Regions from separate parts of the Labrys sp. HAY1-8F genome, predicted to be linked through region 1. Evidence: riboswitches for the same ligand, from Rfam matches in the RefSeq annotation. Region 1 holds a riboswitch; the other holds the start of a gene.
What was found. Region 1 has a riboswitch for cobalamin ahead of ACR9ZN_RS15545 (ABC transporter substrate-binding protein). Riboswitches for the same ligand answer to the same signal wherever they lie in the genome.
Positions count from the first base shown of each region.

Region 1 (5,746 bases):
CTCGCCGAAATGAGCGAGGATGGCCTTGCGCCGGCATTCGGCGGTTTCGCAGATGCCGAGCAGGGCGTTGAGCTTGCCGAGTTCGACCCGCTTCACCGTCTCCGGCGCATTGCCCTCCTGGATCATGCGGCGGCGCTGTACCACATCGGCCATGCCGTAGCTCATCCAGGCATCCGAGGGTAGGCCATCGCGCCCCGCGCGGCCCGTCTCCTGGTAATAGGCTTCCACCGAGGCCGGGATATCGAGATGGGCGACATAGCGTACATCAGGCTTGTCGATGCCCATGCCGAAGGCAACCGTAGCGACCAGGCAGAGATCTTCCTCCTCCAGGAAGGCGTCCTGGTTGGCGCTACGAACAGCCACTTCCAGGCCCGCATGATAGGGTAAAGCGCGGATACCCTGCTCGTTCAGCCATTGCGCCGTTTCCTCGACCTTGGCGCGCGATAGGCAGTAGACGATACCGCTATTGCCCTTGTGCGCAGCCAGGAAGGCCAGCAATTGCCGGCGGGCGTTGTCACGCTCGACGATGGCGTAGCTGATGTTGGGCCGGTCGAAGCTGGTGGCGAAGACCTCGGCCTCGTTGAGACCGAGCCGCTCGATGATGTCGGCGCGAGTGACCGGGTCGGCCGTGGCAGTGAGGGCGATGCGGGGCACACCGGGGAAGGAAGCGGCGAGGCCGCCGAGTTCGCGATATTCGGGCCGGAAGTCGTGACCCCATTGGCTGACGCAATGGGCCTCGTCGATGGCGAAGAGCGCGATGTCGGCATCGGCGATCAGCGACTGGAAACCCTGTGTCGCCACACGCTCGGGGGCGACGTAGAGCAGGTCGAGCTTGCCGTCCATCAGGGAGCGGCGGACCTTGTAGGCTTCCTCGCGCGACAGCGAGGAATTGAGCGCCGCCGCGCGCACGCCAGCCTGTTTGAGCGCCTCGACCTGGTCGCGCATCAGGGCGATCAGCGGCGAGACCACGATGCCGACGCCGCGCCGGCACAAAGCCGGGATCTGGTAGCACAGCGACTTGCCGGCCCCGGTCGGGAACAGCACCACCGCATCGCCGCCCTCGGTGACATGGCGCACCACCGCCTCCTGCTGGCCGCGAAAGGCGCTGTAGCCGAATATGGCGTTGAGGACGGAGAGAGGATCTTGAGGAGAAGAGCGGGTCATGCCTGCAGGATGCACCTTTGGAGCCTGATTCCATTCCAGGGACATCATGGACACTTACCCGACAGGGGCCATGATTCGAAAATCTCCCGCGTCAATTTCCCACGCTGACAGGCAATTGCCGTGGAGCGGTCGCGGTCGCGAATGCCGGCAATGTGCCCTTCGGCCAGAAGGCGGGTTACACCCGCAACACCGTTGACGGTCTGCCGAGATAGAGATAGTTATGTTATAACGTTTCATACAAATGAAGCCCATTCTGGCGCCCGCGGCATCGTCATGTCCGGGGGCGCTCGCAACGGATCAAGGAATTCCGACATCATGCAGCCCGCGCCGCAGACACCCGTCACCGTCCTCACTGGCTATCTCGGAGCAGGCAAGACCACGCTTCTCAACCGCATCCTGACCGAGAGCCACGGCAGGAAATATGCTGTCATCGTCAACGAGTTCGGCGAAGTCGGCATCGACAATGATCTCGTCGTCGATACCGACGAGGAGATCTTCGAGATGAACAATGGTTGCATTTGCTGCACGGTGCGCGGCGATCTTATCCGCATCATCGAGGGTCTGATGCGCCGGCGCGACCGCTTCGATGCCATCCTGATCGAGACGACCGGGCTGGCCGATCCCGCGCCGGTCGCCCAGACTTTCTTCGTCGACGACGATGTGCGCGCCAAGACCAGGCTCGATTCGATCGTCACCGTGGTCGACGCCAGGCATCTGCTTGGCGAAATCGAGACAGCGCATGAGGCCCAGGAGCAGCTCGCCTTTGCCGATACGATCCTCCTCAACAAGACCGATCTGGTCACGGCCAGGGAACTCGAACGGGTGGTGAAGCGGATCCGCCGCATCAATCCCACCGCTACCCTCCACGAGACACGCCGCTGCGATATCGCGCTCGACAAGGTGCTGGATCGCGGTGCCTTCGACCTCGACCGCATCCTGGAAGCCGAACCCGATTTTCTTGCAGGATTCCATGACCATGAGCATGACGACCATGTCGGCAGCTTCGCCCTCGTTGCCCGCGAGCCGCTCGACCCCGGCAAGTTCATGCCCTGGCTGAACATGATCGTGCAGCAATTCGGCACCGACATGCTTCGGCTGAAAGGCATCATCGCCTTCGACGGCGATCCCCAGCGCTTCGTGGTGCAGGGTGTGCATATGCTGATCGAGGGCGATCATCAGCGCCCCTGGAAGCCGGAAGAGGAGCGCAGGAGCCGTTTGGTGTTCATCGGGCGTAATCTGCCGAAAGACGTGATCGAACAGGGGTTCCTGGCCTGTCGGGCCTAAAGCGTTTTGCTCCAGGTGAGGGAAGGCGCGTGCTGAGGCGGGAAAACAGGGCTCGCCATCGGCCGCCACCCGCTTTGCATATTCGCTTGACCGCGATCGGGACACCCCGGTAACTGTGGCACTGACGGTTCCCGTCGGGTGCGAGCCCGATGGGAGTAATAGGGAACACGGTCCGGCTTTCTCGAAGCCCATGCCGTGGCTGCCCCCGCAACTGTAGGCGGATTGCCGAGCATCCTCGTGGCGCCAAAAGCGCCATGCCACTGTGGGTGACCCCATGGGAAGGCAGAGGCAAGGCCGATATCCGTGAGCCAGGAAACCTGCCGTCATCTCGATCAATCCCATGTCACGGGCGGGGATGCCCGGAACAGGAGACAATGTGACGTTTCTTCCCGCCATCTCGGGCCGTCGCCCACCTGTTCCCTCCGCTTCGCGCCATCAGACCCTCTGCCATAGCTTGGCCTGAGGGCGTTTCCCGTTTTCGGCCCTGCGCCGAACAGCGCCATCTTCCTATCGCGAACCGAGAGAACGTCATGACTTTTCCCAAGACAAGGGCCCGCTGGAGCAAGGCCTGCTGGTCGAGCTTCGCCGTCATGCTTGCGGCCGGCTTCAGCCTGACGCTGAGCATCGATCCAGCCGCCGCCCAGGCGACCAAATATCCGCTCAAGATCACCAATTGCGGACGCACCGTCACCTTCGACCATGCTCCGCAGCGCACTGTCTCCGTCGGTCAGAGCGGTACGGAGGTTCTCTACCTTCTCGGTCTTGCCGACAAGGTGGTGGGGACGGCCGTCTGGTTCGGCCCGGTTCTGCCGGGCTATGAAGAGGCCAACGTCAAGATTCCGCGCCTGGCCGACAATGATCCGAGCTTCGAAAGCGTAATCGCCAAGAAACCCGACCTCGTGACCGCCCAGTTCCAGTGGCATGTCGGCCCCAGTGGCATCGTCGGCAAGCCCGAGCAGTTCGAGGAACTAGGTGTCCAGACCTATGTTTCGCCCGCTGATTGCGTCGGCAAGGACAATTCCAGCGGTGGCGACGGCACCCGCGGCACCCTTTTCACCATGGATCTGGTCTATCAGGAGATCAGGGAACTCGCCGAGATCTTCGACGTGCAGGAGCGCGGCTCGAAGGTCATCGCGGACCTGAAGGCACGCGAGGAAGCTGCCCGCCGCAAGATCGCCGCCGGCGATGGCAAGGTCTCGGCTGCCTTCTGGTTTTCGAGCGCCAAGGTCGATGTCGATCCCTATATGGCCGGCAAGAACAGCGTCCCAGGCTACATCATGTCCGTCCTGGCTGTCCGGAACATCGTGGAAAGCGAGGAGGAATGGCCGAGCGTCGGTTGGGAGACCGTCGCCAAGGCCGATCCCACCATCATCGTCGCCGGCAGGATGGACCGTCGCCGCTATCCCGCCGACGACATCGCCGTGAAGCTCAATTTCCTCAAGACCGATCCGGTGGCGAGCCTGATGCCGGCCGTCAAGCAGGGCCATGTCGTGGAAATGGACGTCCAGGCCATGCAGCCGAGCGTGCGTGTCGTCGACGGCATCGAGATGCTCGCCAATGCCATCCAGCGTTTCGGCCTGAAGCGTTGAGATGAACCGCGCTGTCACGCGATTGCTGGCAATCGGCATGCTGGCGCTGGCCGTGCTGGTGTTGGCGCTCTGGCTGGGCGCCGCCATCGGCGAGACGGCCATCCCGATGGAGGTGGTGGCCAAGACGGCGGCCAACCGCCTGTGGGGGGCCGGCTACATTCTCGATCGCATCGATGAAGGCATCGTGTGGAACTACAGGCTGAGCCGCGCCGTCGTCGCGGCCTGCTGCGGCGCGGCCCTGGCGCTGTCGGGTGTCGTGCTGCAGTCGCTGCTGCGCAATGTCCTGGCCGATCCCTATGTGCTCGGCATCTCGGCCGGGGCATCGACGGGGGCAGTTGGGGTCGCCATTCTCGGCCTCGGCGCAGGATTTTTGAGCCTGCCGGCCGGCGCCTTTCTCGGTGCGCTGGTGGCCTTCGGTTTCGTCGCCTTGCTGGCGATGCGATCGGGGCGCGGAACCGGCGCGGTGATCCTCGCCGGCGTGGCTGGGTCTCAGCTTTTCAATGCCCTGACCTCCTTCATCGTCACCAAGGCGGCCAATGCCGAACAGGCGCGGGGCATCATGTTCTGGCTGCTGGGCAATCTTTCGGGCGTGCGCTGGCCGGATGTCTGGCTGGCCCTGCCGATCACGGCCGTGGGGCTGCTGGTCTGCCTCTGGCACGCTCGCGCGCTTGATGCCTTCACCTTCGGCACGGAATCGGCGGCATCCCTCGGCATTTCCGTCCGGCGCGCTTATGTCGTGCTCGTCGGCGTCGCGGCGATGATGACGGCGGTGATGGTCAGCATCGTCGGATCGATCGGCTTCGTCGGTCTGGTGATTCCGCACGCCGCGCGGATGGTGGTGGGCGTGCGCAATGGGCGATTGTTGCCGGCCAGCGCCCTGATCGGCGCCGTCTTCATGATCGTCGCGGACATTCTGTCCCGAATCATCATCCCCGGCCAGGTCCTGCCGATCGGGGTGATCACGGCCCTTGTCGGCGCGCCGGCCTTCGCTCTCATCCTCAGCCAGAGAAAGGCGACGGCATGAGCCTGTCGGCACGCAATCTGTCCTGGTCGGCGGGCGGGGCCTCGATCCTGCAGGGTGTATCGCTGGAGGTTCGTCCGGGCGAGTTGCTCGGCATCATCGGCCCGAATGGCTCGGGCAAGACCAGCCTGATGTCCCTGCTGGCCGGTATCCGCCGCCCGCAGGGCGGCGAGGTGTTGCTGTCGGGCCAGCCACTCCACGCCTTGGCTCGCCGCGAAATCGCGCGCCGGATCGCTCTGGTCGAGCAACAGGCCGAGACGGCCGATCGCATTACCGCCCGCCAGGCCGTGGAACTCGGGCGGACGCCGCATCTGGGTGCCTTCATGCCCTGGTCTGGCAAGGACGATGCCATCGTCGACCTCGCACTGGAGGAGGTTGCCATGACCAGCCTTGCCGCTCGCCTGTGGCATACGCTCTCGGGCGGCGAGCGCCAGCGCCTCCACATCGCCCGCGCCTTGGCGCAACAGCCCGAAATCCTGCTTCTCGACGAGCCCACCAATCATCTCGATATCGGCCACCAGATCGGCCTGCTGCATCTGGTTCATCGCCAGAACCTCACTGTCGTGGCGGCCCTGCATGATCTCAATCATGCGGCGATGTTCTGCGATCGGGTCGCGCTGATGCAGGCGGGGCGGATCGAGGCGATCGGTCCTCCGTCCGAGGTGCTGACGGCTTCGCGCATCCAGTC
Region 1 covers NZ_JBPGWZ010000002.1:1,405,770-1,411,515, reverse strand. The annotation lists gene recQ (DNA helicase RecQ) at 1-1,209, opposite strand, end outside; gene ACR9ZN_RS15550 (CobW family GTP-binding protein) at 1,480-2,448, shown strand; cobalamin riboswitch at 2,557-2,787, shown strand; gene ACR9ZN_RS15545 (ABC transporter substrate-binding protein) at 2,979-4,037, shown strand; gene ACR9ZN_RS15540 (FecCD family ABC transporter permease) at 4,039-5,061, shown strand; gene ACR9ZN_RS15535 (ABC transporter ATP-binding protein) at 5,058-5,746, shown strand, end outside.

Region 2 (5,746 bases), on a different contig from region 1:
TTTTCTCGGTGAGGCCGACGGGTTGTGAAGAAATAACCAGTTCCTGTGGGTGATCCGCATCCGGTACAAAGGCGCTGAGTGTCAGAACCAGTGTCGATGCCGTCCCGTCATTGCAGGCAGGTACCTGAAGAACAGCCAATATGCCGTCGCTCCAGACGCCATCCGGTTCTGTTCCGCTCCAGCCGAACACGCAATAGGGTTGGATATTCGTCGTTGCTTCGCCTCGCGAGAGCGGCGAGAGGGCAGTGGCCGTCGCGGGCGGCGGAAGCCCCCAGTTCGCCCCGAATAGACGACGCACCGGGAGACCTGGGGAAGGAAGACTTGGCGTTTGAACGGCTTGATCGAGCAGGTCCCCCCAGAAGGGAGCGCTCGAAGCCCTGCCATCGATGCGCTGAAACGGGCCAACCACGCCGGGTTCGACAAACTCCACATCGGGGTCGATCAGCCGGCTGGCGGGCTTGTCGAAATACATGGCTTCTGTCGCGACACTTGATGAAAGAGTGACGACTGCCCCAAGCCAGGGAGCCGTCATCAAGGCGTAGATGTTGTCGCGCGTAAAGCGGCTTCTGGGCAAGGCGCGATGCAGCGTCGCAAGATCGGGATTGCCAGGAGCATAGGGATGCGGCTTTAGCAGAATTTGGCGTCCGGCAGCGATCTCGTTCAATCGATGGGCAAAAGGCGTTGCGCTTTGAATGCGGCTCCCGGCAATCAGGCTGCTGTCATCGGGAACTTGTCCTGCGAACACGATTGCCTCCGGCTGGGCAGGGAGCGGCTGAATTCGGGCTCTAAGGTCTGCTGCGCCGGCAGCAATCTGTTTTGACGGAACGGATTGTTCGGCAAGCAACGTCTGGAGCACGGGATCGTTGCTGCGCATTCGCAAGAACAAATCCTCACAGAAGCGGATGGGATCAATCGAGATATCGATCAGTCTTTGTCCGTGTGCATGCAGACCACGTATGAGATTGGGAGGCATCTCGAAGCCCAGCACCAGATCAAAGGCTCGAAGCCGGGCAAGTGTCGGCATGATCAGGTTGCTGACGTCAGGGTGGGAAAAGACATGCGCCCAGCCACTTTTGTCCCGCGGCCAACCATGCCGTGCTGCGAGATCCTCGAGCAGGGTGGGGCCGCCATCCGCCAGGATCGAGACACGCTCGACCTCGACGCGAAGTGGTCGCAAAATCTGAAGGAACCGATTGTAGAACCAGTGGCCAATGACGGGATCGGCTTCCGGCATGCCGAGCACGCTGGAACGAAAAATGTCGTGGATGGTTGCTATTCTCATCGGTCTTTATTGGCCGAAAGGTGTTGCGGGAAATATAGTCGATTGGCGTAGCATTCGGTGAATTTTATCGATGCTGGAAGGTGCGGCCAATAGCAATGCAGGATAGGGATCAAGATTGGATTATCCTGGATCTTTGATCCCAGCTTTGATGGAGCATGCATATCGTCTGAAACAAGGGATGCGGTGTAGGCCAGATTCTGTATGGGAGCGCCACAACGACAGAGATGCTCGCCGACGATACAGTATCCGCTGTGTCACCATCTCGGCGCCCTGCCGGAATCATGGGATCGGTGACGCCAGCATTTTACAAGTGGAAGGCGCAATACGGCGGCATGAATGTATCGCTGGCTAGGCAGATGAAGGAATGAGAACGCAGAACTCAAACCGATGCTAGCGCATGTGATGTTCGACAATGTCGCGGAGGGATCTGGTGGGAAAGAAATGGTGACGCCCCCTGTCGCGCGGAAAGCCGTCAGCACATCCGGTCGAACCCAGGGAATGAGCGACCGGCGGGCATGTGAAGCCGTCGGTTGCGCTGCCGCCGCATGATGATCCGATGCATAACACTCGCTCCAACCACGCCACGCTTCGGGAGTGTATGCAAGTCATTGCACACGAACGCCGCCGTTTCTGCCAGGGTGCCTCTTGCGCGAGGTTGCGACCGTGGGCTTCTCCAAAGGTAGGAACGTTGCTGGCATGAACCCTGGCGGATGGGCGCGGCAGGTTGTCTGTCTTGAGGAGATTGATCTTCGTTCGAGAACGGGCCGATGTAAATCGAATGCTCTCAGACGACCCTCCTTTATCTGGATTTGTTCAAAGAGAACCGCTGGTGGCAGCAAAATCCGAGAAAACTCAAAATAGTGGTGGCGAGGACTTCGATTGTTTACGGAGCGTCCTTTACACTGGCCCACAATTGCCTGAGAATCCAAGATGGCGCAGCGATCGGGTCCACAATGCTGCGCTCATAAAGAAAAACGTCACTCACTTCGATATCAACACAACAAGAAAGTGATTGAACATGCTTGAAGAAGACACGAGTTTGCTCGACCTGACCGCCGACATCGTCTCCGCCTATGTAGCCAACAATCAGGTCGCCACAGCTTCCCTCGCGGATCTGATCCGTTCGGTGCATGGAAGCCTTACTGGTCTGAATAGTCCAAAGCCGGTTGAAGCAGACAGACCGCTGACGCCTGCCGTTCCGATCAGGAAGTCCGTCACCCCGGATCATCTGATCTGTTTGGAAGACGGTCGCAAATTCAAATCGCTGACGCGGCATCTGCGAACAGCCTATGACCTGACGCCGGTGCAGTATCGGGAAAAGTGGCGGCTACCCAGCGACTACCCCATGGTTGCACCAAACTATTCGGCTCATCGCTCTCGCCTCGCAAGGGAACTCGGCCTTGGCCAAGTGCGCCAGAAAGCCAAGAGCGAGCCACCGCCGCCTCCCGCCCCAAGCAAGGGCAGAAGGAAAAAGGCGTCATAGACGCTCGTCACCTCGGTCCAACGACGATCCCGATTCTCGCCGGCTCCAGCAGGGCCGGCGAGTACGATCCAAACCAGGTAGATGGAGCACAAGCTTTCCCTGAAATCGTCCAGGATTGCACAGGACGGGATTTCCAGTGCTTGACAGTTGCGACCCTGTCACCCTAGCGTCACGTCGACGGTTCCCCTCGGGGATAATAGGGAACGCGGAGAAGTGAGAAATCATTTCGAACCGTGGCTGCCCCCGCAACTGTAGGCGGTGAGTCCTTCGTTACATGCCACTGGGATCAGGCCCGGGAAGGCGACGAGGCGTACGACGACCCGTGAGCCAGGAGACCTGCCGTCACAATGGTCACGCGCGGTAACATTGGGCGGGGGTCCTCAATGGTGGTCGATCCACATGTCCTTATGGGACAGCGGGAGGGACTTCAATCGCAGTGACGGCCATTGGCTATCCTGCTTGAGGTCTTCATGGACTCGACTATTTCACGCCTGCAACGCGCGGTTTTGACAGCCGGCATCGTTGGGACGTCCTGCATTCTGGCGACGCATGCTCTGGCGCAGAGTACGGGAACACCGCCCGAGCCGATCGAACTGGATCCGGTCTATGTCAATTCTGCCACGCTGACGCTGACACCTGCCAGTCAGATAGGCAGTTCGGTCACGGTAATCACGGCAGATGACATCGCCAAACAGCAACGGCGCACCGTCAACGACGTACTGAGCGCCGTGCCCGGCCTCAATCTCGTGCAGTCAGGCGGCCCGGGCACCCAGACCTCCATCTTCATGCGCGGAACCAATTCCAACCATGTCAAGGTGCTCATCGACGGCATCGATGTTTCCAATCCTGCCGTTCCCAATGCTGCCGCCGATCTTGGCCAATTGCTGACCGGTGACATTGAGCGCATCGAAATTCTGCGTGGACCGCAAGGCGGACTCTATGGCGCCGACGCCATCGGAGGCGTCATCTCGATCACCATGAAGAAAGGCTCAGGCGCCCCCAAGCTGACGGCCAGTGTCGAAGGCGGATCACATGGCACGTTCAATCAACGCGCGGGAGTGAGCGGCTCGGCTTCGATTTTCAACTACACCTTCGGTATCGAGCATTTTCGTTCGACGGACACACCGGTCACGCCCTGGGAACTTCTCGTATCCGGCACCGTCGCGCGCCCCAACTACTATGACAATTACACCTATTCCGGCCGGGTCGGTGCCGATCTGACGGATAATTTCTCCGTCAACGTCATTGCCCGCTACACCAACTCCAAGCTCGGTTTCACCAGCGACGGCTATGGAGCGTGCTTTTGCGCGCCCAACCCTTCACGCACCTGGCTGTCGAACCATCAATTGTTCACGCGTGCCGAGGGTATCTGGCATTCGCTCGATAATCGCTACCGAACCATATTCGGCGTTTCCTACAGCAATCTATGGAGCCGGAACGTCTATCCGCCGGTGACCTTCACGGCGCCGAGCGCGGCAACCGGCGAACGGCTGAAGTTTGACCTGAGGCAGGAGATTGCCCTCAGCGACAATTACAAGGTGCTGCTCGGCGTCGAGCACGAGCGCTTCAGCCTGGATCTGGGAAATCTCAAGGCTTCGGATGTCGACAACGCAGCCTATGCCCAGGTGGAAGCAAACCTCTTCAAGGGCTTCACCGTGGCGTCCAACATTCGCTATGACCATTACGATAGTTTCGGCGGTCACTTCACCTATCGCATCGCCCCGACCTACACCTTCGATCAGACCGGAACCCAACTGAAGGCCAGCGTCGGCACGGGCTTCAAGGCACCGACCTTGAGCCAGCTCTATCAGAGTTTTCCAGCCTTTGGTTTCTACGCCAATCCCGACCTCAAGCCGGAAGAGAGCACCGGCTATGATGTCGGTTTCGAACAGCCCTTGTTCGATGGCGAGGTTCGGGTTGGATCGATGTATTTTTACAACAAGATCAAGAACCTCATCATGGCCAATGCCGATTTCACCACCAATATCAACATCGGCAGGGCCGAAACGCATGGCAACGAGTCCTTCATCGCCTGGAAGGTGAACGATCAGCTCGATCTGAGGGCGGACTACACCTTCACCATCGCCAAGGACGAGGACGAGAACCAGGAATTGCTGAGGCGACCGCGGCACAAGGTCAGCCTGCAGGCGAACTGGTCGCCGATCGACCAGCTCCACCTCTCCGCCACGTTGCTCTTCGTCGGTTCCTGGGTCGATGGTAACCGTGATTTCTCGATCCGACGCATGCGAACTCCCAGCTACACGACGGTGAACCTCGCCGCCGACTATGATCTGAACGACAAGATCAATCTCTACACGCGCGTCGATAACCTGTTCGACCGTCGCTATCAGGAACCAATTGGTTTTCTTCAGCCGGGCCTCGGGGTCTATGGCGGTGTTCGGGTGCGGGCGTTTTGATGCCCCGATCTCGGGGTCTCGACCAGAGCAGCGCCCACCTTCTGGTGGCCTGCCTGGTCCTCGCGATGTCTGGTATCGGACAAGCCAGCGCCGAGACTCCGGTGTCTGCGTCTCCACCACCCAAACGCGTCGTCTCCATCAACACGTGTACGGATGAACTTCTGCTGCTGCATCGTGTGGGCATGAATGTCGCTGAGTCCGATGTCCTGCAGGGTCTCGAGGGCGTGCGCGGACAGATCCGCCAGGTCGCCAGGCTCGTCGGAGAGCCGGACAGGGGAGAAGCTATCATCCGTGAGATGGACAGGCGCCTGGAGGCCTTATTTCGTCATGACAGAAGAGGAGCGCTTCCGCCACGACTGCAGATATGCTCGCCATCGCCTGGCCGTTGGCGGGTCGGCTTGTGCAAGAGACAGGCGGGCCATGCCTCTTACGGGCTGAAGACCAGAACCAGGAAGACGAAGAACACGCCAAGATGCACCGCGCCCTCAAGCATCGTCGTTCTGGTGCCTGTGAAGGTGAGCGTCGAAAGCACCAGCGTCATCGCCAGCAATATCATGTTGGTCG
Region 2 covers NZ_JBPGWZ010000001.1:981,806-987,551, reverse strand. The annotation lists gene ACR9ZN_RS04510 (hypothetical protein) at 1-1,282, opposite strand, end outside; gene ACR9ZN_RS04505 (Ros/MucR family transcriptional regulator) at 2,301-2,765, shown strand; cobalamin riboswitch at 2,927-3,123, shown strand; gene ACR9ZN_RS04500 (TonB-dependent receptor plug domain-containing protein) at 3,236-5,182, shown strand; gene ACR9ZN_RS04495 (calcium:cation antiporter) at 5,610-5,746, opposite strand, start outside.
Region 2: linked by a shared signal. The riboswitch ahead of ACR9ZN_RS04500 (TonB-dependent receptor plug domain-containing protein) and the one ahead of ACR9ZN_RS15545 (ABC transporter substrate-binding protein) in region 1 are both predicted to bind cobalamin.